Linked DNA regions of Symmachiella macrocystis. Each later gene encodes a partner of the first gene's protein in a complex. Links are inferred from orthologs where the notes say so. Each region holds a gene or a part of one and is shown on either strand. Other genes may lie near its edges.

Region 1 (11,884 bases):
TATTCGTTCCTGCTTTTACATCGGCTGGGCTTGTCTCAAAACGTCGCAAAAACCGGCGCGGACTGAAGGCCAAGTCGGTTTTGGCCGGCATCAACCCGCATGCCGCGATTGACCGGCAGGACTTTCCTGAGCAGCCAACTGCATACCGGCGGTAAGGTCGGGAAGCTGTGCCTCCGCCTGATCGCCCAGATACCGTGTCCGCAGTAAGGCAATGCCGGAAACCATCCACCCCAGGGCTTCAAAATGGACCAACGGTTCAAGCGTCCCATACCACACCGAAGCGGAATAACCCAAAAACATGCCAAAAAATACGCCATTGCCCAGAATACCGTCAATCGTGGCAAACGGCCCGGCAAAATGTTGACGGCTGATCGTGATGGGCCACCAACGCGGCACGGTTTTGCAATAGGCGTCAAACTGAGCGCCCCATTCCTGTTTCAAAAAGCCTTCTTCGTACCGGATCACGCGACCGTAACGCAGCCAATGCACGGCGACAAAAATCGCGGCGAACACCGGTCCAAAGAACATTCCAAAACCGGCAAAAATCAACAGCGTGCCGACGTACAGCGGGTTGCGTATGGCGGCAAACGGGCCCCCGACCACCAAACGGTCATTGCGGGCCGTCAAACCGGTGACGACTTCCGCAGTTAAGAAACTCGTCCCCCAAATGCGGATCGCCAGTCCGCAACCGGCCAGCAACGTGGCGATGAATCCATAGGTCGGATCAATCGGGGGCGCGTACCAGACGCCCTGGGATCCATTCCAAAAATAATAGATGGCAGCCAGCACGGGTTGGCTCAAAAAGAGTATCGCGATGCGCCATCGGTATTCCCAAGGTTGTGCAGCTTGAAATATGTTCATATGGGTTCCCCTGGTGTCAGCCTCGGCCGATGTAAAGTTGTTCATTGGGTAGCACAATCGCCTCCAACATATTCACCTCAGGCGGTAAGGTGGCCATCGTCAGCGCGACTTTGGCAATCGTTTCCATGCTCATCATGGGTTCGTCATCAGAATTCAAACCGGATTCAACACGACGTTCGACCCGCACGTTTCCGGGGTGCAGGCAACTGCAGATGATTCCAAAAGGCCGCCCGTCCAGAGCGGTCGCTTGCGTCAATCCCCACACGCCGAATTTCGCCGCTGTATACGGACCACATGCCTCGCGGGTGCGTTGGGCGGAAATCGAACCGATGTTGATAATCCGACCGCCTCCCTGTTCTTTCATCATGGAGAAGGCACTGCGGCTACAAAGGAACGCGCCGGTCAAGCAGGCACCGATCACATTGTTCCAACCCTCGGTCGTCACCTGATCCAGCCGGCCCCCATCGAAGGCGCCCGCGTTGTTGATCAGCACATCCACACGACCAAACCGCTCCTGGATGAGGCTGAAAAACTGCTCAACCGCCGCATCGTCAGAGACATCGGTGGAAACCGCCAAGACGTCGGCGCCCCCTTGCGTCAATTCTTTTTCAACTTTGCCAAGCTTCTCCATGTTTCGCGCACAGAGCGCCAACTTGGCTCCTTCGGCGGCGAATGCTTCGGCAATGGCTTTGCCAATCCCTTGATTCGCACCGGTAATCACACAAACTTGACCGTCGAGTTGTGGCATAAACTACGCCTTTTCTATTCAGGTTGCCTGTTTAGCCTAGATTATCTTAGCGTCTCTAGTTGACAGCCTCAAGAATATTTCACCCAAATTTGGTACCTCGGCCCAGGCGCAACGGTTGCCAGGAGCACTGATTCCAGGGTGGCGAAGGTCGCTATCTCAATTCAGCCGCTGCCATTACGGTATATCGGGCACCCCGGGACGTCAGTTCAGACTGATACAGTTCCAAGGATTCAACGATGTGACTTCCGTAATCGGTGTTAGCGTTGTGGGCGACATAAGTCGCGAGTTCCACCGGTGCAGTCCCTTTAATACGAGCGACCGTGAGGTGTGGAGCAAAGGGGCGTGATTCGCGGGAGAATCTCAACGGTGTTAGGCGTTCATGGAACGTCTCCACCAATTCCCCCAATCCGGCATCTGTGCGCAATCCAACCCACACAACATTTGGACGGCGCAGATGCGGAAACGCTCCCATCCCGTGGAGATCGACCAGGAATGGCTCCCGTCCGGCCGCCGCCTTGTTGAGGATGTCTGTGAGGGGGGCAATCAACTCCTCTTGGGGGTCGCCCAGAAATTTAAGCGTCACGTGCCAATTCTCTGGCGCGACCGGGCGGACGGATCGTCCCAGTTCACCCAGATCGGCGTGCACGCGCTGCAATTTCGGATTGGCAGCGATTCGGAATGCAAGAAATGTCCGCAGCAAAGTTACACAACCTGTTCGGTTTTGACTTGCCGGTCCGCTGTCGATGACGTCTACTGCTCAGGGACCTCCCTGATGACTTTATGACAATATGCTTGACGATTCCACAACACGATCGATTTCCCGCGGGCGACTGCTGGTTGTTGCGGCGGCGCTGCTCTGGAGTACCAGTGGTGTCATCGTCAAGAGCCCTCCGCTGCAGCAGTTGATGCCGCAGTCGGAACGCGGCCCGACGATTGCCTGTTATCGGGCAGCAGCGGCGGCAATTTGTCTGTTGCCGTTCGTGAATTACAGCCGCATTCGATTTCGCCCTGCGCTGGTTCCGTTGGTTTGTTCGTTTGCTGCGATGAACTGGCTATTTATTTCGGCGATGACTTACACCACCGCAGCAGCGGCGATTTTTCTGCAATACACCAGTACGTTTTGGGCGTCGCTGTTCGGCGTGGTCTTTTTGAAGGAGCCGCTGGAACGCCGTAACATGGTGGCGCTCGGATTCGCCTTGGCCGGCATTTCTTGGATTGTGGCTGCTGATTGGAATAACGAGCGGTTTTGGGGCACGTTGATGGGGTTGGGCAGTGGGTTCGCCTATGGCGGCGTGGTCGTCAGTCTGCGCGTCCTGCGTGAGGAAAACGGTCCTTGGCTCATTGCGCTTTGTCACGTTGTCAGCTGTGGCGTGCTGTTGCCTTGGGTCCTGTCGGGCAGCGCGGTTCCGGACGGCATGCAATGGAGCATGATCATCCTGTTGGGAGTCATGCAAATGGCAATTCCCTACGTGTTGTTTTCGCGGGGTTTACGCTACATTCCCATCCAAGAAGCCGCCTTGATCCCGTTGTTCGAGCCGATTTGCAATCCGTTGTGGGTCTGGCTGGTTTGGAATGAAAGCATTCCTGGCCCAACGCTGATCGGCGGCGCCATGATTGCGGCCGGATTGTGCCTGCGCTCACTGAGAGGATGGAAAGTCCGTGGAGGCGGGCAGTGATTTTCTCGGAGTGCCGCGCGCTCCCGTCGGTTGAACGAAACAGGGCACGGGGAATTGGCCCCCATGCCCTGTTCTGTTTTACGTTCAACATCGCGACAAACGTTACCCTTTGGCGGCGGCCAGGGCAGCGTCATAGTTGGGTTCGTCGGCGATTTCGCTGACGTATTCAACGTGTGTCAATTTGTTGTCCGGACTGATCACAAAGATCGCTCGGGCCAAGACGCGATCCAGTGGACCGCCGGAAATGGTCACGCCATAATCGTCACCGAATTTCGTGCAGCGGTGGCCGCTCAGGCAGGAGACGTTTTCCACGCCTTCGGCTCCGCACCAACGTTTTTGACCGAACGGCAAATCCATGCTCACGCACAGGACTTCGACGTTGTCCAACGTGCCGGCGACTTCGTTGAATTGTTTGGTTTCTTTGTGGCAGGTCGGCGTATCCAGCGACGGCACGGTGGCGATGATCCGCGTTTTACCAGCCGAGCTGGCCAATGTGATGTCGCTCAGGTCCGCGCCTTGCAGTGTGAAATCGGGGGCATCGTCGCCAACTTTGAGTTCCGGTCCGACCAAATCCACCGGACCGCCTTTGAGCGTGACCGCTCCTTTACGAGTATCAGCCATGGTTGTGCTCCTTGAATCCTATTTTCCAAAATGGTGATCAGCGCGTTTCCACAGCGTGGTTCGCCGACGCGGCCGACCGGCCGCTACTGAGTGCAAAATCCAATATGCCTTGAAGTATGGCGATTCAAACTCGACTTGCAAGCGTTACAGGTGCGCAGTTTCTTCTTCGGCCCAAGTTGCTTAGAATGGCGGCGGCCGAGGGTGATTGCGAACCGGAAAGTGGATGTGTAGGTCATTTAATTCCGGGGGACAGCCCTGTTCTCGGTCCTCGAATTTCGTATCTGGTTGTGGAAGTTGTCGTGAGTTATGACGGACTCGGTTTATCATTTTGATGTGGTTGTGGTGGGGGCGGGGCACGCCGGTGTTGAGGCTGCGCTAGCGGCCGCGCGGATGGGGGCCAAGACCGCGCTGCTCAGTATGAGTTGCGACACGGTCGCCGCCATGAGTTGCAATCCGGCGATCGGCGGAATTGCCAAAGGGCAAATTGTCCGCGAAATCGACGCACTCGGCGGTTGGATGGGGCGGGCCATCGACGAAACCGGCATCCAATTCCGCATGCTCAATCGGGGCAAAGGCCCCGCCATGCACAGCCCCCGCGCACAGGCTGATAAAAAAGCGTATCAGTTCTACATGAAATGTGTCGTTGAGGATCAAGAGAACCTGACCTTGCGGCAAGAATTGGTCGAGCAGTTGTTGGTCGAAGACGGAATCGCGACGGGCGTCCGAGTCCGCGGCAATGCGGTTTATCGCGCCCCAGCTGTGGTGTTGACGACCGGCACGTTTCTGCAAGCAGTGATGCACACCGGCGAAGCCAAGACGGCTGGCGGCCGCGCGGGCGAAGGGACCACCGGGACGTTATCCGACAGTTTGCGAGAATTGAATTTCGAACTCGATCGTTTCAAAACCGGTACCCCGGCGCGATTGAACGGACGCACGATCGATTTCGCTGCCACCGAACGTCAACCGGGCGACGACGATCCGCAACCCTTTTCGTTCCTCACCGATCGCATCACACAACCACAGATGGATTGCCATCTGACGACAACTACACCCCAAGTGCATGACCTGATTCGTGAGAATCTGCACCGCGCGCCGATGTATAGCGGACAAATCCAAACCACCGGTCCGCGGTACTGCCCCTCCATCGAAGATAAAGTCGTGCGGTTCGCCGAACAAACGGGGCACCAGATATTTCTGGAACCGGAGGGCCGCAATACGCGGGAGTATTATTGCAACGGCATCTCCACCAGTCTGCCGCGCGATGTGCAGGACAAAATGATGCGCATGATTCCCGGCTTGGAACGAGCCGAAATTATGCGTTACGGCTATGCGGTCGAATACGACTTCGCCGTCCCCACGCAGTTGCATGCGACGTTGGAAACCAAAACAGTCGCTGGATTGTATTTTGCCGGACAAATCAACGGGACCACCGGATATGAAGAGGCGGCCGGGCAAGGGCTGCTGGCGGGTTGCAATGCCGCTTTGAAAATCGCCGGAAAACCGCCCTTGATTCTGGACCGCGACCAAGCGTATCTCGGCGTATTGATCGACGACTTGGTGACCAAGGGAGTCGATGAACCGTATCGCATGTTCACGTCACGGGCAGAGTACCGGTTATTATTGCGGCACGACAATGCGGATCGACGGCTGACGCGATTGGCCCATGCCGCGGGACTGGTCGATGACGAGCGGATGCAACGACTGCAATCGTTGGAGGAAGAACTGGCCCGCGCAGCCGCATTGCTCTCGACGAAATTCCACGAGGGGAACAAGTTGGAACAAGTCTTACGACGACCCGAAGTCGATTGGACGCAGTTGTGCGCAATTTCTTCCGAAGCGGCCGCGTTGAATTTGTCACCGCAGGCACAAACACAAATCACGATTGAAACAAAATACGCGGGATACATTCGTCGCCAAACATCCCAAATCGCCAAGCAAGCACGATTAGCCGCCGTCCCCATTCCGGCAGAGTTTGATTACCACGCGGTTCCGCAATTGCGGACGGAAGCAAAAGAAAAATTGGCGAAGATTGCTCCCCGTGATATTTCGCACGCGGAGCGGATCAGCGGGATCACTCCGGCGGATTTGGCAATCGTGCTTTTGTATCTTGAAGACCCAAGTCGGGTCGCATCTTAGGGACCATAAGACGAGTAATATTGTGACTCTGCAAAGGGCACCATAAGCCTCGCCATTTGGGGGCGCACGGCGAATACGAAGGGTATTGCACGATTCCGCAGAATGGATATAATGTGGATCAACGGTAAAATCGGTAAGCATTCTGCAGTCTTCCCGTTTGCCTGAATATGCCCATTTGGCCATATTTAAGCAGCTTGGCGTTGACTCGGTTATTGTTTATTGACTGTTGACACTGAAAAATCAAATTGGCACTGAACGTAATTGGCATTGGAAGTCACGTTCATACGACGATGAGTGTTTTGGACTGGAGCGGTTCACCAGGGCCATCCAGTCACCCGGATTGTCCTGATCCACGCAGCCTCCCCACGTTTTGCCCGCAACGTTTCGAGATCTTTGCATGCAGATGTGGTGTGGATGCCTTGAGAGGTCGGTCCGAAAAGCGGTTGTCGCGGTCAGGGAGGGCTTGGCCTCTCTTCGCGGAGGGATTCACGAGAGGTTCTGTTACGTCGGATGCGGGATCGCAGACCGATGGTGAAGGTGGACGAGCACCATGAAAACAGTCTTTACGACCGGTGAGGCGGCAAAGGTCTGCAAAGTCAGTCAGCAAACGATTATTCGTTGTTTCGACTCAGGCCAACTCAAGGGGTTCCGGGTTCCCGGATCCCGGTTTCGTCGGATTCCTCGGGACTTGCTGTACAAGTTCATGAAGGAAAACGGTATTCCAACCGATGCGCTAGAAAGCGGACGCCGCAAGGCGCTGGTAGTGGATGACGACGAAGAACTAGTAGAATTGATCAGCGACGCATTGGAAGCTGACGGCCGTTTCGAAATCCGTACGGCCAACAACGGGTTCGATGCCGGGATGATGGTCAAGGAATACCGGCCCGACGTCATCGTGCTGGACGTCATGCTTCCGGACATCAACGGTAAAGAAGTGTGCCAGCGCGTACGCAGCGATTCGAATTTGGACGATACGCGGATCATCTGTATCAGCGGTATGGTCGAAGAGGACAAAAAAGGGGAACTGATTGAGGCCGGCGCGAATGTGTTTCTGCAAAAACCATTCGAAGTCGACGCGCTTGTCGATGAGCTGTGTAGCCAGTTGGACATCGAACCGACCAGCGGGAAATAGTCAGCGAATTCAACGAGAGGCCCAGCCCGGCAAATCCCGGGCTGGGCTTTTTTTACTACAAGTCGTTACAAATCAACGCGGCAAACATCCCCCGGTTCAATTTCACGTTGTCACCGGAATCAATAATCCATGCGCCCGCTTTTCAATGATCCACCGGCTCATTCCGGCAATACAGGCCCGACCATGGACTCCGAATTGGCGCAGCAACAGTTATGGCAAGCCAAGTTGGAGGCATTGGCCGAATTCGCCGCCGGGGCGGGTCACGAAATTAACAATCCGTTGGCCGTGATCATCAACCGTGCGCAGCGTCTTCTGGATGAGGAGTCCGACCCGCGACGTCGACGGGAACTGGCTGCCATCGGTGCTCAAGCGTATCGCATTCGCGACATGATCGGCGATACGATGCTGTTTGGCCGACCTCCCGAACCAGTTCCCCAAGCGTGTGATTTGGCGGCCACGGTCAGCGAAGTTGCGGACAAGCTCGCCGAAGTTTTCGCCGCTACGGGCACGACGTTGGAACAGCAGATCGAGGACTGCCCAGCACTCCACGCCGATCCGCTGCAACTGAAAATCGTCATCAGCAGTTTGTTGCAAAACGCCGCCGAAGCCACCGGAGAACAGGGCCGCGTGCGGGTCACCACGACATCTGTCTTGGAAGGCACCGCACGGTTTGTTAGGCTGTGCGTCATCGACAACGGCCCCGGCTTGAGCGATATCGACCGGGAGCATTTGTTCGACCCGTTTTATTCCGGACGGCAAGCTGGTCGTGGATTGGGTTTCGGCCTGTCCAAATGCTGGCGGATTGTCGATGGTCACGGCGGACGGATTGACGTTTCGCGTACACCGTCGGAAGAAACGGTCTGCGCGGTGTTTTGGCCCACGCACGACAACGGCAACAACGACAAGTAGGTGAGTTGCCGCGGCTGCATTTGATGCAAGGGTGCGCCATTTTGTCGTACGATGGAGCGGCCTCGTTTTGCCTCATCGAGAGTATGCCAAAGGAATGGTGGCTGAGTGATGAAAACGTTCTCGGCGAGTTGTCTGCTACTGCTGTTGCTGGCGCATCCCGCCTGTGGGCAAGTGCCGGCCGCCGAGCGTAACCCGCCTCCGTTGCCCCCGCAATTTCGCATCCTCAATCCGGGTGTGGTCATCTCCGGTGTCCCGGTTTCAAAAGTGGTCATCGAAGCCCTCGATCCGGACGGACAACTGGATACCGGTTTCAACGACCGTGCGATGATCGAAGGCATCATCATTCGCACTGCCGGCAAACCCAAGGCGATTCCTCCGTTTCAACATGGTCTCCTGACGCTCACCACCGACTTCGCCCGCGAGACGAAGGTCTACGTGGAAAGCAACAAAATTTCCGTCCACCGATTGAAGCAGCCACAGCGGACTGTCGTGTTGTCGGTCGTACGGATTTCGGGACTGCTCAGCCTATTGCCGCCGCTACTGGCGATTGGCGTTGCCGTTTGGCTGCGGAACGTCATTGTCGCACTGTTTGCCAGCGTCTGGGTGGGGGCGGTCATATTAGCGCGAGGCAATTTTTATGCCGGCTTCGTTCGCACGCTCGATACGTACTTGCTGAATCAACTAACGCAGCCCAATGATCCAGCGCACTCGCATTTGCTCATTTTACTGTTCACGATGTTTCTCGGCGCGACGATTGGTGTGATGTCGGCCAGCGGCGGCACGCATGCGCTGGTGGACTCGATGTCGCGGTTTACGCGGACACGTCAGCGGGGCCAGTTGATGACGTGGTGTCTCGGTATGGTCGTGTTCTTTGATGATTACGCCAATACCATGCTCGTCGGAACGACGATGCGGCCGGTGACCGATCGTCTGAAAATCTCGCGTGAGAAACTGTCGTTTCTGGTCGATTCCACAGCGGCCCCGGTCGCCGGTTTGGCGTTGATATCCACGTGGGTGGGATTTGAATTGGGCCAGATCCAGGACACGTATACGATCTTGGGACTCGATTCACAGAGCGTGTACGAGGTTTTTCTGTTTAGCATCCCTTTTCGATTCTATGCGGTTTATTTGCTGGTGTTCGTCGCTTTGATTGCAATCGTGGGTCATGACTATGGTCCGATGCTCAAAGCCGAAATCCGTACTTTGGTTTATGACCAACCAGCCGCGCCGGGATCGGCCGTTGCGGTCAATGACTCGCCATCGGTCGACCTGCCCGATCGGCCGACTGCTTTCAATGCGATCATTCCCCTGGTCGGTCTCGTTGCATTGGTGTTGCTGGGCCTATGGTTCAGCGGGAGCCGTCTGCTGGATGTCGCCAATGCGCAGGCAGTTGCATCGGGTCAGCCGGTGTTGGAAAAAACGATCTGGCGGGTCATCGCATTGGCCGAATCGAACCGCGTGTTGTTTTTTGCGTCCTTCACGGCCTCACTGGTTGCCATGGCAACGGCATTGCTCTTCAAGTCGTTAACGTTGAATCAAGCGGTCGAAGCTTGGCTGAATGGAGCCAAGAGTATGTTTTTGGCCGTGGTGATTTTGATCCTGGCGTGGGCCTTGGCCGATATTTGTCAGGCAGGCCAATTGAATACAGCCGGTTTTCTTGTCGAACATACGCAGCAAACACTCGCCGTCCAATGGGTGCCGGCCGTGGTGTTTGTTTTGGCGGGTGTGATTTCCCTGGCAACGGGAAGCTCCTTCACGACCATGGGACTGCTGATGCCGCTGGCGATCACCATCACGCACAGTAAACTGGCCCTGCTCAACCAGGGAGATCCCAGCCATCATTTGATGGTCGCTTCGATCGGAGCGGTCCTGTCCGGCGCTATTTTTGGTGATCATTGTTCGCCGATTTCCGATACGACGGTCCTTTCGTCGGCCGCCACAAATTGCGACCACCTGGATCACGTCGGCACGCAAGTCCCGTACGCGCTGACCGTCGCCGGCGTCTCACTACTGTTTGGTTATATCCCCATCGGTTTTGGCTATTCGTTTTTAGTCGCCCTGTTGCCGATGGGGGCCATTGTGTTGCTGTTGATCATTCAATTCTACGGCCGATCGGCTGAGACCCAAGCCAATATCATCCTGGCTGAAATCGGCGAAGCGACTCCGGAATCCAACGTCGCAGACGACGAATCCGAAGAGGCGAATGAGGATGAAGAAAAACGCGAACGCCGCCTGGAACGTGAGGCCGCCGAAGCGGCTGAAGCCGAAGCAGAGGTGGAAGAAGAGCCGTCGGAAGACGATGAGGGCGGAAAGTATTAAGTCCCCGCCCTCAATCGCTCAGTCAATGAACCGCTTGGTCTGCAACTACTTGGTTTCGTCCACGATCCGCACCTGCATCTCGTCGGAGTTGCCCTTTAGCTCCGGAGCATACATCGCATAGCCGCGCGTCGGCAGGGCGTTGAAGAGGCCGGGGATCTCCGCCCGCATGCGATAGGCGATGCTGTGTTTACCGCGAGCCAAATGCCGCACGAAGAACGTGACACGGTCATCGCGCAGTTCCATATAGGCTCGCATGCCCTTACCGCCGTAGCCGCTACGGACTTCGTACGGTTCAAACCCGGCCGCTTTCATGTCTTCGAAGACGAGGTATTCGTAGTCGTTTTTGCTGTCGATTTCTAATTCGATTTCGATCAGGTCGCCGCTTTGGATTTGTTCCAGATTGACGAGCTGTTGCCGATCATATTTTTCGACTTTTTGATCGACCGCTTGCCCGCGGGAGCCGGCGACTTTGACCGTTTTTTCACGCTCGACCAACTTGTAGTACTTGCGATTGACTTTGACTTCTAAACCGGCACGCTTGATGAATTTCTCTAGCGTGAAAGTCGTCAGGTAGCCGTTGAAATAGAGCGGGCCGGTTCCCTTTTTGCGGAGTTCAATCGTATGCCGACCGGTGGTGATCGCATCGCCCACCAGAACGACTTTGTTGTCGAAGCTGAAGAGGTTTTCGGCGTCGATTTTGACTTCCTTCTGTTTTTCGCCGTCGTAGTAGATCTCGACCGTCATGTCCGGCCGGTCTTCGCCGCTGGCGACCATGTAATCGGCAAGGGCTTCAACACACAACGCCGTGTCGCGAGTGCTGTTCCAGTAGGTGGCGTGCTTGCGATTGTTCAACAGATATTTCACCAGCCGCGACGCCTTGCGTGACTTCGGTTCTGTGCGAGCCAGCAATTTGAGGTACATCGCATGCGCCTCAAATTCGCTGCCGTACCAAGACCACCAATACCCGCCGTTGGGGAGGTTGAGATACGCGGTTTGGTTTTCGTCATCTTCGACGAGGTATTGTTCGATGTTCCGCATGATCATCGCCAACTGTTCAGCTTGCTGTTGTTTTTGCAGTGCCAAACCAAACAGCGCCATGCCGTAGACCGACAACTTGGTGCGATCGCGATACAAAAACTCTCGCATGTCGGCGCTGGCGATGTCGGCGTCGACGAGCACCATATAGACCAGTGCGTCGAGATTATCGGCCCTCGTTTTATACGGTTTCTTTTCGGTGGCTGCGTTTTTGAGCAATTCGATTTGCTGATCCTGGTAACGCTTTAACCACTCGACGCCGCGTTCGTACATCCCCGGTACCAGGGCGACGTCGTTGGCCTGGGCCAGTTGCAGGCCGCGAACGACGTTGGCTGTCGTGTGCGGATAGGAATGCTCGCCCCATCCGGAGAACCAACCCCAACCGCCGTCGGCCAGTTGCATCTCGGTCAAAGCTTGCAGGTTTTCGGCAACGATCTCGCGCATGAG
Region 2 (11,700 bases), 970 kb from region 1 along the record:
TCGAACCGGCCAACACGCGAGCCGTACTAATTGAATCACTGGCAATCGCCACCCGTCATGCCAATGACGAACCGTTCCGCACCGGCGTGTATCAGGTGTGAGCGGAAAAGGCATTTTTCCCAGAAGTATCACGAGTGAGCCCCCCAAATCGATAGAACGCCTTACAATTGCTCGCTCAAGAAATCGGGCATGCGTTGGATTTTTCCTTCGGCATCGACGCACCCCAACAGCGTTTCCGCTTCGCAGAGTAACACGTCATCGCGAAAGACCTGGTAGTTGTGAATCAACTTCGCCGGCGAGGAACGGATGAGCTGGGTCTTGACGGTCAGCATGTCATCGTAGCGCGCCGGGGCGCGATAGCGGACTTCCATTTTCACGACGACGATGAACAGACCTTGCTCCTCAACGGAGCGATAATTTCCCCCGGAGGCTCGCAGCAATTCCGTGCGGCCCATCTCGAAGAAGTTGAGATAGTTGGCGTGATGCAGGTAACCCATGGCGTCGGTTTCGCTATACCGGACGCGGACTTGGATTTCGTGTTCGCGGAGCATGTTATTTTTAGTGAGTATGGCGAAATGAATTAGCGGTCATCGTCCGGTGTGTCGCCGGTTTCCTCGGGAGGTTCTTCCTCGGTGGAATCGTCAGGCTGCAGCGGAAACATCGACTGGCGCGCGGTGAGGTCTAGGTTCGGGCCGTCACAGATAAAGGGGCGTCATAGGCCCGCCCATCGTTTTCCTCTTCACCCATTTCCAGTTTTTCCAGCGCGATTTGGTACAGTTGCACGCCGGCGGGAGTGGGGTATTTTCCGTCGATACAAGCTTGGCACAACGATTCTTTGGGAAAGCCGACGCAGCGGGAAATCGCTTCGATGGGCAGGTACTTTAAGCTGTCCGCTCCAAGCGTCTCGGCCATCGTGTCTTCAATTTCCGGCGTCAACGGGCCGTTGTCCATGAACTTCGGCGCGAACAACTCCGAAATCGTCGACATGTCGATTCCGTAAAAACAGGGGGCGATGATTGGCGGGCAAGCCACCCGCACGTGAACTTCGCTGGCTCCGCCCCGTTCCTTGAGTTGGGAGACCAGAACCTTCATGGTCGTCGAACGGACGATCGTATCTTCGACGAGCAGTACCTTTTTGCCGCGGAGAACTTCGGGCAGCGGCGTGTATTTGGTCTTTGCTTTGTCGGCGCGGTTGGCTCCCTCGATGAATGTCCGACCGACGTAGCGATTGCGAATCAGGCCTTCCAGACAGGGGACTTTCAATTGAAAGGCCAAACTATCGGCTGCCGCTTTGGCTGTGTCGGGAACCGGCACGACGATCGTGTCATCGTCGATCTCGAGAGTTTCCACCGCGGCCAATTCCTCGCCCAGCCGTTTGCGAGTGAGGTAGACACTTTGGTCATCCAGCGTACTGGCGACATTGGCGAAATAAATCCATTCGAAGAAACAGTGGGCCCGATTGGGGCTGGCGGTGAATTGTTGAATCGAAAACTCGCCATCGCGAATGATGACCGCTTCGCCCGGGTGTAGGCTTTTAATGCTCGATTCGCGAAATCCTAGATTGGCCAATGCGACCGATTCGCTGGCAGCGGCAAATAGCGGGCCTTCTTTCGCATAACACAGCGGGCGAATCCCTAAGGGGTCGCGGGCGACAAACATGTTGCCCAGTGCGTTGAGGTAGACGATGTTATAAGCGCCGTCGAAATGCAGACTCAGCTCCGTCAGCATCTCGATCATTTCTGGCCGGCGATCTCCCGAGAGTTGATGACAAATCATGTGCATCAAGACTTCGGTGTCAGTTTCGCGAGCGAGGTGGAAATCGTTCTCCGAGAGGATTTCATCCCGCAAGCGCGGATAGTTTGCCAACTGTCCGTTGAAAGCAAAGCTAAACCATTTTGGCTTTTCGATGTGATGCCGTTCGAAGGGCTGCGCGTAACTTTTGTCATCCTTGCCACACGTGGCATAGCGGACGTGTCCAATCGCAGCCCGTCCAGCGTACTTCCGCATCAGGGATCGGTAGCTATCCTGATGGTTTAAGTGGAAGACTTCGGTCACCGTGCCCACGTCTTTGTGGGTATCGATGAGTTGATTGCGGTGCGGATTGAAGGTCGTCATCCCCGCCGCCAATTGGCCGCGATTTTGGATGTCGAGCAGCAACCGCGGAATCAAATTGGATGTATGTTCCACACCTTGAGGCGGGGCGAGCGGGCTAACGCCACGGTCGGGAAGGTGGTAAACCGCGGCAACGCCGCACTCGTGATTCAACTCGGCCATCGGTGATTCGGCATTCACTTAGGGATGCGAGGGTGGGGCGAGGAAAGCAAGTGCGTCTTTATGCTTCCTTAATACTTTGGCATCATACTCAACCAGCCGCCATGAACCAACCAACAAACGAATGATTTCTCGGCACAGGCGGTGGAAATGACCGCAAAGTCGATCAAGTTGCCGTAAACCGAGCCATGCGGTAAATTCGAGGTTTCCTAAATTACATTGGATGGAAACCGCGACATGGTCAATTTGGTTCGCCGCGAGGTGATTGAAACCGCCCGCACGTTGGTCGTCAAAGTCGGGACGAGCGTCCTGTCCCGCGAGGACGATACGCTCAATCTCGAGCGACTGAGTGCTTTGAGCGAAGAAATCCAGCGCGTTCGTGAAACCGGTCGGCGGGTTGTCTTGGTCTCCAGCGGTGCGGTCGGCGCCGGCATGGGCTTGCTCGGTTTGCGACAGCGGCCCCGCAATTTGCCGCATCTGCAGGCTGCTGCTGCCGTCGGACAAGCCCACTTGATCCGGCATTATGACGATTGTCTGAAAAAACATGGCTGTCATGCGGCCCAACTGCTGCTCAATGCAGACGATTTCGATAACCGCTCACGATATCTCAATGTCCGCAATACGATTTTGACGTTATTCGAAAACGGCGCGGTCCCCATCGTCAACGAGAACGATACCGTGAGCGTCGACGAAATCGCTTTTGGTGACAACGATCGATTGGCCGCATTGGTCACAAATCTGATGCATTCGCCGTTGCTTGTCATCTTGTCGACCGTGGACGGTCTCATGGATGGTCCTCCGGATGATCCGAAATCAAAGACGATTCCGTTGGTCAAAGAATGGGATGACAAACTGCTGCAATTGGCGACCGCCGACCGCAGCAAACGCGGGACCGGCGGAATGCGCACCAAACTCAGCGCGGTTAAGATGGCGACAGCCGTGGGAGAGAACGTCATTGTGGCGAACGGGACGCAGTCGGGCACACTGATGAAAGTCTTAGCGGGCGAGGAAACCGGGACGTTGTTCCTAGCGCAGGGAGCGTCCGTTCCGGCTTGGAAACGGTGGATTGGATATTCCAAGCCCCCCAAGGGAAAGCTGATTCTGGATGCTGGAGCGCGGACAGCCGTTGAGCGGGATGGCCGTTCGTTGTTGGCCATCGGAATCGTCGGAGTCGAGGGACAGGTGGAAAAAGGGGACGTGGTTGCGTTGATTGATGCGAAGGGAAACGAATTCGCTCGCGGCTTGACGAACTACAGCACAGCGGAGATTCGCCGATTGGCAGGCAAAAGGAGCGAAGAAATCGCCCAGTTGTACGAATCACTTCCATATGTAGAAATTGTTCACCGCGACAATTTGATTGTTACGGTATAACGTTCACTGAGAAGCAACGTGGGGGCAATTTACACACCGTGGGAGGAGCATTGTCTCACAGGGAATGCAGTTTTTCCCTACTCTTCCGACTTCGACATCGCTAGAATTGCGGTTTACACCCTGTTTTATTGGATTCTTGTTTTATTGGAATCGAATCGAGCAGGGTGTCGGCTGAGCGCAGATGGCTTTCCGAGGCAGGAATTTCGGTCGCCGTGCGCAGGTGTTGATTCGCGAAGTTGATATTTTGCAGCCTTGATACTCGGAAACCGGGTAGAGTAGGCTTGGTAAACACCCTGCGGTGGGTTCGATTGAATTGCTGGGGCGCTTTGAGTTTCATTCTCGTCAGACCATGTTATTTTGTAGGCTTTGCGACTTAGCCGCATCCCAGGTGACTTGCAGCGATCCTGATCCGGGCCTAAGGTTCGAGACGTCTCCCCGTACATCCATTTTTTGCGACGGTGTAACTGAATTTGAAAGCCATCATCAGCGACATTCATGGAAACCTGGAAGCCCTCGAGGCCGTACTCGCGGACATCAAAGGTTTGGGAATCGACGAAATCTATTGCCTGGGTGATGTGGTCGGTTACGGCCCCAATCCGCGTGAATGCGTCGATTTGGTGATGAAATCGTGCAAGATGTGCTTGCTGGGAAACCACGATCAAGGGGCACTGTTTGATCCTGAGGGGTTTAACGCCGGTGCCGAGCGGGCGATCTTTTGGACACGCTCGGTCTTGGAATCGGGTGATTCGGCCGGCAACGAACGCCGTTGGGAGTTCCTGGGAGAATTGCCACGCATGCACAACGAGGGCGACTTTAAGTTTGTGCACGGGTCCGCTCGCAACCCGCTCAATGAATATGTTTTTCCCGAAGACATTTATAACCAGCTCAAAATGGAGCGGATCTTCGGGTTGATTCAGCAGTATTGTTTTCAAGGACACACACACGTTCCCGGCGTCTTCACCGAAAACCTCAATTTCTTCAGCCCGTCGGAAATCAATCATGAATATGAATTGACCGGCGGCAAATTGATGGTCAATGTCGGCTCTGTGGGACAGCCACGCGATGGCGACCCCCGCGCTTGTTATGTTGTGTTGGAAAACGAACCCGCGTCCGACGCCAATGCCGAAGCGGCCGCCGAGACCGACGTGGAGTCGGCCACTCCCGCTCCTCCGGCCAAACTGACATATCGCCGCGTTGATTATGGTTTTGAAGACACGGCGGCAAAAATTTACGACATCCCCGATCTCGATAACTTCCTGGGGGATCGCCTCCGCGACGGCCGGTAAACAATGGAAAATAATCAACGCTTTTGGATTTTTATGGTCGCTGCGTCAGCGATCTATTTGGGGTGGATGTGGTTCAATCCCCCTGCGGGACAAAACCCTGCAGCCAATAAACCGGCCGCGAATGCTGAGGTTGCCGAGAAGGATCCGCAACCAGCCGCGGTGGCGGATCAGGACCCTGACGCGCCACCGGCGGATGCTGCCGCAGACGATAAGAATGCCGATGATAAGGCAGTTGTTGCGGAAGCTGCCGGAGACGAAGCCGCCCCGGAAGATGGCGACAAGCAGGAAGAACCGGCAGTTGCTGACCTTAAAATCCCAGAGTTTCTGAACCAGACAGTCCTGATCGGATCCGACAATCCCGAAACCGGATTTCGCATGGCTGTGACGATCGATACCCGCGGCGCGGCTATCGAATATGTGGAACTCAATGATCCGCGGTATCGCAATCTTAAGAATCGCCAAGCCCCATTGAAGGTTGTCGGCAGTAGCGATCAGGCGGACCACGATAAGTTGCGCAAAGAACAACGGCAACAGGACCAGCTGGTTCTCAAAGTCCAATCGATCTTCCGCAAAAATTGTTACAAATGTCACGCCAAGCCCGCACCGGCGGGTGGCTTTCGGATTGATTCCCGCAATGGTTTGTTCGCCGGCAGTGATACCGGCGCGCCGATTGTGCCCGGCGACCCCAGTCACAGTTTGGTCGTGCAGGCCATCCGGCAGGAAAACGAGCATTTCAAAATGCCCCCCGAGGGGAAGAAGCTCTCAGACAAAGACATCAACGACATTGTGCGTTGGGTCGAGATCGGTGCACCCATGCTGACACCGATGACGTTGCAGGTCACGGTGCCGCAAATTGAAGACCAATTCGCCGAGGCAATCGAATCGCTGAATTCGGTGAATTGGGAGTTGGTGGAGAAGGCAAAGGATGACTCAAAGGCGGTCTTTCGCATCACTTCGCCCGATGGCCGATTCGAATTGACCAAGACCTATCAGGTGAACAAGGCCAAAGGTGACAAACCGGAAGACGAAGTCGACGCTTACGTCCTAGATTTTGATTTCAGCATCAAGAACCTGTCCCAAGAAGCGCAGAGCGTGAATTATGTTCTGCAAGGTCCGGTGGGCGTCCCGTTGGAAAGTGTGGTAGGAGCCCGCAAGTTTCGCGATGTGCAATTCGCATTTCTTAACCGCGAAGACAAGGCCTTTCATTCCGACTCACTTTCGGCCCAGGAAATTGCCGAAGGAGAAACGAGTCTGTGGGAGCAACCGATTTTAAAATACATCGGTGTCGATGCGCAATACTTCGCCGCCTTCCTGCAGCCCGCCAACGAACCGACGGTGGAAGATTCTTATTTCCGCAACTATACGCCAGTCGCCAGCGGCACCATCGACAAGGAGCATCCCGAGCGGACCGACATTAGCGTGTCGATCACCTCCAATGACGCGGACTTGAAGCCGGGTGAATCGCTGACGCACGAGTACGAACTCTTTGCAGGACCAAAGCGGAAAGAATTGCTGGAGCCGCACGGCGCCGAGACAATTATGGATCTGGGCTGGTTCGGAGCCATCGCCAAGGTGATGCTATGGTTGCTGGACAAGTTCTATGCGGTGATTCCCAACTATGGTGTGGCGATCATCTTGCTCACGGTCATGGTTCGCTTGTGCATGTTTCCCCTCTCCCGTAAGCAGGCGCTGGGCGCCGCGAAGATGCAGGAGATCAAACCGGAAATCGATGCGCTGAAAAAGAAGTACGGCGACGACCGGGAAAAAATGGGCCGCGCCCAGATGGAGTTGTTCCGCAAACACAAATACAACCCCTTTAGCGGTTGTCTGGTGTTGTTCATTCAGATGCCGGTCTTTTTCGGTCTGTACACCGCGTTGCGGAGCAGCGTGAATTTGCGGATGGCTCACTTTTTGTGGATCGACAACCTCGCCGCCCCGGATGCGCTTTTTCCCTTGGGCTTCGAATTACCCTTTAGTTTGGGTGATACGTTCAATCTGCTACCGATCATCACGATTGTGTTGTTTATCGTCCAACAGAAATTATTCATGCCGCCGCCAACCGATGAGCAATCGGCCATGCAGGCCAAGATGATGAAGTACATGATGATCTTCATGGGATTCATGTTCTACAACGTACCGGCCGGACTGTGCGTGTATTTCATCTCGTCCAGCTTGTGGGGCATCGCCGAACGCAAATTGCTGCCGAAGGTCCAAAAACATTCCAGCGGAGGTTCGGACGATGGTGGCGGCGGTTCGAAAGGCGATAAGGGTGGTGGCTCAAAAGGTGATGGATCCCCCACGCCAGGGGCGAGTCCCAAAGCAACACCCAAATTGGGAGCTGCTAAGAAGAAATCACGACCGCGTCGCTAACCGGCCCGCCTGGAAACAGGGTGCCCCTAACGGCTTGCCCGCCAGTGCAAAGCATACATCCGGCAAAGCACAGTGCTGGAGCACCCGGCAGCGGAATTCGACGCGACAGCCAACGTAAGCTTCGGCTATGCCATTCGATTTGCACGATACAATCGCCGCGCTCTCTTCGCCGCCCGGTCCGGCGCAGCGAGGGATCGTCCGCATCAGTGGATCCGCTATTCGCGATGCGTTGAACGGATTGTTTCGCCCGGATGATCCGCCGTTATGGGAAACCGCGCGCCTGCCGCAAAGGCATCCCGGTTCGTTTTGGTTAGCCGATATTCAGCGATGGATGTCGGTCGATATTTTCCTGTGGCCAACGCAGCGTAGTTACACCGGGCAACCGATGGCCGAAGTGCACACCTGCGGATCGCCGCCGCTGCTGGAAGCGATACTGGCCGCCATTTATGCCGCCGACGTCCGCCCGGCGCGAGGCGGCGAATTCACGCTCCGTTCGTTCTTGGCCGGCAAGGTCGATCTACTGCAAGCCGAAGCAGTATTGGGAGTGATCGACGCCGATGATCAGGTCCAACTCAACGCGGCGCTGCAGCAACTCGCCGGCGGAATTTCGGGCGACATCAACACGGTCCGCGAGGACTTATTGTCATTGTTGGCGGACCTTGAAGCGGGGTTGGACTTCGTGGAAGAGGATATCGAGTTCGTCGATAACCGCGAAATCTTGGCCCGCCTCACGCTGGCCGAAACACGGATCACCTCGTTGTTGGAACAAGCGGTCGACCGCATGCGCTCAACTGGAACGGCTCGCGTCGTGCTCGCCGGTCGTCCCAACGTGGGCAAAAGCACACTGTTCAATGCATTGCTCGGCCGCGATGCCGCTCTGGTTTCCGAAATCGCCGGCACGACGCGCGATTATCTGGCCGCTGAGGTCAATTGGCATGGACGGCCGATCGAACTGCTCGATACGGCTGGCTGGGAGCTACAGAGCGAGGGACCGTTACAAGCTGCATTGGCGCTGCGCGAAGATCAACTGCAACGCGCCGATTTGATCATTTGGTGCGTCTCCGCCGATGAACCGCCCGATCCGCTTCTCAAGGAAGCCGATTGTGGAAACGCCCGTTCGCTGACCGTGCTCACCAAATGCGATCTTCCTGATACAACGGGGCCCGCATCAGCCCTTCGCGTGAGTGCCGTAACCGGCGCGGGCTTGGAAGAGCTGACCGCCGCCGTCGCCAGCGAACTGTCGCAAGACAGTGCAGCCCCTCAACAGTTGTTGGGCACCACCGGTGCGCGCTGCCGCGACAGTCTCCACGGTGCGGTCGAATCACTCCAACGAGCGCGGGAGGTCGCCGAACTGTCAGCCGGAGACGAACTGCTATCGATTGAAATCCGCGTTGCTTTAGAGGAACTAGGTAAAGTCAGCGGAGCGGTCTATACAGACGACATTCTAGACCGCATTTTCAGCAAGTTTTGCATCGGGAAGTAACGGGGTCGGCTTGAGGCGTGAGGGTTGGCGGTTTTGTGCCGAATGGTGCATGGCCCCTCTCATTTTCTCAGGTCACTGACCACCAGCCACTGACCACTTTCTACCCTCGGGGCAGTTTCTCTAGGTTGCCTTTAGGTGGAATCGCCTAAAATTCCGGAAATGCGTCGCCGTGCTCAGGCGTGTGCTTTGCAAAGATGCGAATCAGGTTGATATAACCAATCGAAACCACAAATAAAGGGAAGTTCACGGCGGAAATTCTGCGCAGCTGAGCTTCAGTTTATCGCTTTTCTTACACGTTGCCTCTCGATTGACCGAGGCCCAACAAGGAGAACACCGACCATGGCTTATTCATTGCCTGACTTGCCGTACGCGTACGATGCTCTGGAACCGCATATCGATGCTCGTACGATGGAAATTCACCATACGAAACACCATCAAGCCTACATCAACAAGGTCAACGATGCTCTGAAAGGGCATGACGACTTGGCGGCCAAAACGATCGAAGATTTGATGAGCGACTTGGCAGCCGTGCCGGAAGCCATTCGTGGCGCCGTGCGGAACAACGGTGGTGGACATGCCAACCACTCACTGTTTTGGACAGTCATGAGTCCCTCAGGAGGCGGAACGCCCTCCGGCGATTTGGCTGCCGCGATCGATGCCGCTTGTGGAAGTTTTGACAAGTTCAAGGAACAATTCAGTGCCGCCGCCGCAACTCGATTCGGCAGTGGTTGGGCTTGGCTGTCGGTCGATGGCGACAAGGTCGTTGTGGAAAGCACCCCGAATCAAGATACGCCGCTGTCCGAAGGACGCACGCCGATCTTGGGATTGGATGTTTGGGAGCACGCCTACTATCTCAATTACCAAAACCGCCGTCCGGATTATGTCTCGGCGTTTTTCAACGTGATCGATTGGGATACCGTGGCCGCCCGTTTTGCCGCCGCCAAATAAGCTCGCGCCGTTTGTGAGATGAGTCGCGTAACAGCGGTTGGCTTATCTCTTAATCTGCAGCGAATAAAACAAGACAGGGAACCGCCGCGAACTTGGCGGGTTCCCTGTCTTTTTATGCGCCCGGACAACCTGCCTAACCGATACAATGAGACGAAGTTTCCTTTTCTCACGGGGAGAGTCTCGGTGGCGATGCGTTGGTTGAACATCTTGCTCATGACGCTGATGCTGGCGATCAGCGGCTGCCACTATCTCGATCCACAATACAAGCCGACCGGTTTCAGCAGTACGCAACACAAGTACGAAGTCGAAGAAAAAATCCGGGAATGGCATGCCCGGCAGGAAAAGGAAAAGAAGCTGGCCGAACTGCATCGCCGGTTGGCCTTAGCGGACGAAGCGAAACAAGATGGAACACGGACCGTCAATGCTCAAAACAAGATGAGTCCGTCGCTGCCCGCTCGCTAACCACTCAACTACGGTCGCCGCCCGCGGCGTAGCATCTGAAAATGCTAGCCCGCAAGTTGCCAGCGACACTTCGTTGTGCTGACTGCCTCTATGCGTAAACCATGATCGCTGATGCGCGGTTTTGTAACGTTTACAAGCATTGTGAAAAAGGGCCAAAATCGGGTTGACCGTTTTTGAAGAATCACGAGAATGCCGACCACTCAAACACACCCGACGAGTCAGCATTTCGTGACACTCAACACATCTCAGCGGTCGGTTCACGACCACCATTCGATTCAGTGCTGCGGCGCCTAGCCGTCATCTCCCACGTTCTGAGTCGAGCCCGTTCCTTGTTTTGAAATTCGTTTGCGCGTGCGGTCTTGACTACCGGATATGCAAAAACAGTTTCACCGTTTCTCTCGAGAGCTGGCCGTCGGTTTTTCTCACACGTCCATTTGTTTTGCCAGGATGGTTTCGCCAGCGTTGGCGTATCACCAAGCCTGGATCAAGCGGAAAGGCAGGAGGCCTTTCGCATGTCCCTAATTCACCCTCGAATTCCCCTGGGAATTACGCTGCGCCGCATTTTGTCGGGCGCCAGCTTCGTCGGATGTGCGGACATTCGCGTGCAACATGCCACGAACAATAGTCTCGATTGCGGCAGTCAAGCCTTGTTTGCAGCACTGCGTGGTCGAGAATTTGACGGCCATCATTTCATTCGTGATGCAATCCAACATGGTGCGACATCGGTTTTAGTCGAATACCCACAATCAGACGTGCCGGTCCCGCAATGCGTTGTCCGCAATTCACGACAAGCTTTTGCTCGTATTTGCAGCGCGCTCAATGGCGATCCTTCGCGGGAACTCTCAACCGTCGGCGTCACCGGCACGAACGGAAAGACAACCACCACTTGGTTAGTACGATCAATTTTGCAAACGGCCGGCATCCAAACCGGACTGCTGGGAACGATTGAATACAACGACGGGTTTCGCGTCGAACCCTCTACCTTGACCACGCCCGATTCGATGATGCTGACGGATTGGCTCTCCTCGATGGTGTCGCACGGGACGACCCACGCTGCGATCGAGATGTCCAGCCATGCCTTGGATCAATTCCGTTGCGCGGGGATATTGATCGACGCCGCGGTGATTACCAACATCACACACGACCATCTTGATTATCATCTGGACTATGACGCCTACCGCGCCAGTAAGCTCCGCATTTTTGAAAACCTCAAACCGGGCGGCGTGGCTGTGCTGAATGCCGATGATCCAGGCAGCATCTCCTGCTTGGCGCATGCTCCGGGACAAGTCATCACGTTTGGCATTCACAATTCAGCCGATGTTTCAGCCACGATTTTGCAACAATCATCGCAGGGTACGACTTTCGTCTTAACGGCCGGAGTTGAGCGCATCGAAGTGCGGACCTCGATGATTGGCGAACACAATGTATCGAACTGCCTCGCGGCCGCAGCGGCAACGCTACATGCCGGAATTGCCCTGCCGGATATTGCCGCCGGCATCGAAGCCTTGA

The links.
Region 2: the proteins of mnmG (region 1) and CA54_RS12430 are in contact, whole or in part, in a solved structure (PDB 9HIP), measured with the Escherichia coli proteins. The link is inferred for Symmachiella macrocystis from one-to-one orthologs.

The regions. Positions count from the first base shown.
Region 1 is NZ_SJPP01000001.1:4,199,129-4,211,012, forward strand. Bases 3,648-6,627 are described here. They hold mnmG (tRNA uridine-5-carboxymethylaminomethyl(34) synthesis enzyme MnmG), read left to right. Parts: upstream 3,648-4,212; coding sequence 4,213-6,042; downstream 6,043-6,627. Other genes in these bases: tpx (thiol peroxidase), read right to left, coding at 3,648-3,906; CA54_RS16455 (response regulator), read left to right, coding at 6,593-6,627. Also shown: CA54_RS16425 (methyltransferase family protein), read right to left, coding at 91-861; CA54_RS16430 (SDR family oxidoreductase), read right to left, coding at 878-1,609; thpR (RNA 2',3'-cyclic phosphodiesterase), read right to left, coding at 1,761-2,309; CA54_RS16440 (DMT family transporter), read left to right, coding at 2,398-3,285; more of tpx, read right to left, coding at 3,388-3,647; more of CA54_RS16455, read left to right, coding at 6,628-7,174; CA54_RS16460 (two-component system sensor histidine kinase NtrB), read left to right, coding at 7,304-8,083; CA54_RS16465 (Na+/H+ antiporter NhaC family protein), read left to right, coding at 8,192-10,402; CA54_RS16470 (alpha-2-macroglobulin family protein), read right to left, coding at 10,448-11,884. UniProt on the Escherichia coli protein: NAD-binding protein involved in the addition of a carboxymethylaminomethyl (cmnm) group at the wobble position (U34) of certain tRNAs, forming tRNA-cmnm(5)s(2)U34.
Region 2 is NZ_SJPP01000001.1:3,224,244-3,235,943, forward strand. The notes cover bases 6,808-9,603. They hold CA54_RS12430 (tRNA modification GTPase), read left to right. Parts: upstream 6,808-7,425; coding sequence 7,426-8,781; downstream 8,782-9,603. Other genes in these bases: CA54_RS12425 (YidC/Oxa1 family insertase periplasmic-domain containing protein), read left to right, coding at 6,808-7,298; CA54_RS12435 (superoxide dismutase), read left to right, coding at 9,121-9,603. In the rest of the region: CA54_RS12400 (acyl-CoA carboxylase subunit beta), read left to right, coding at 1-101; CA54_RS12405 (acyl-CoA thioesterase), read right to left, coding at 162-551; CA54_RS12410 (amidophosphoribosyltransferase), read right to left, coding at 682-2,274; proB (glutamate 5-kinase), read left to right, coding at 2,509-3,642; CA54_RS12420 (metallophosphoesterase family protein), read left to right, coding at 4,113-4,928; more of CA54_RS12425, read left to right, coding at 4,932-6,807; more of CA54_RS12435, read left to right, coding at 9,604-9,729; CA54_RS12440 (hypothetical protein), read left to right, coding at 9,913-10,191; CA54_RS12445 (UDP-N-acetylmuramoyl-L-alanyl-D-glutamate--2,6-diaminopimelate ligase), read left to right, coding at 10,704-11,700. UniProt on the Escherichia coli protein: Exhibits a very high intrinsic GTPase hydrolysis rate. Involved in the addition of a carboxymethylaminomethyl (cmnm) group at the wobble position (U34) of certain tRNAs, forming tRNA-cmnm(5)s(2)U34.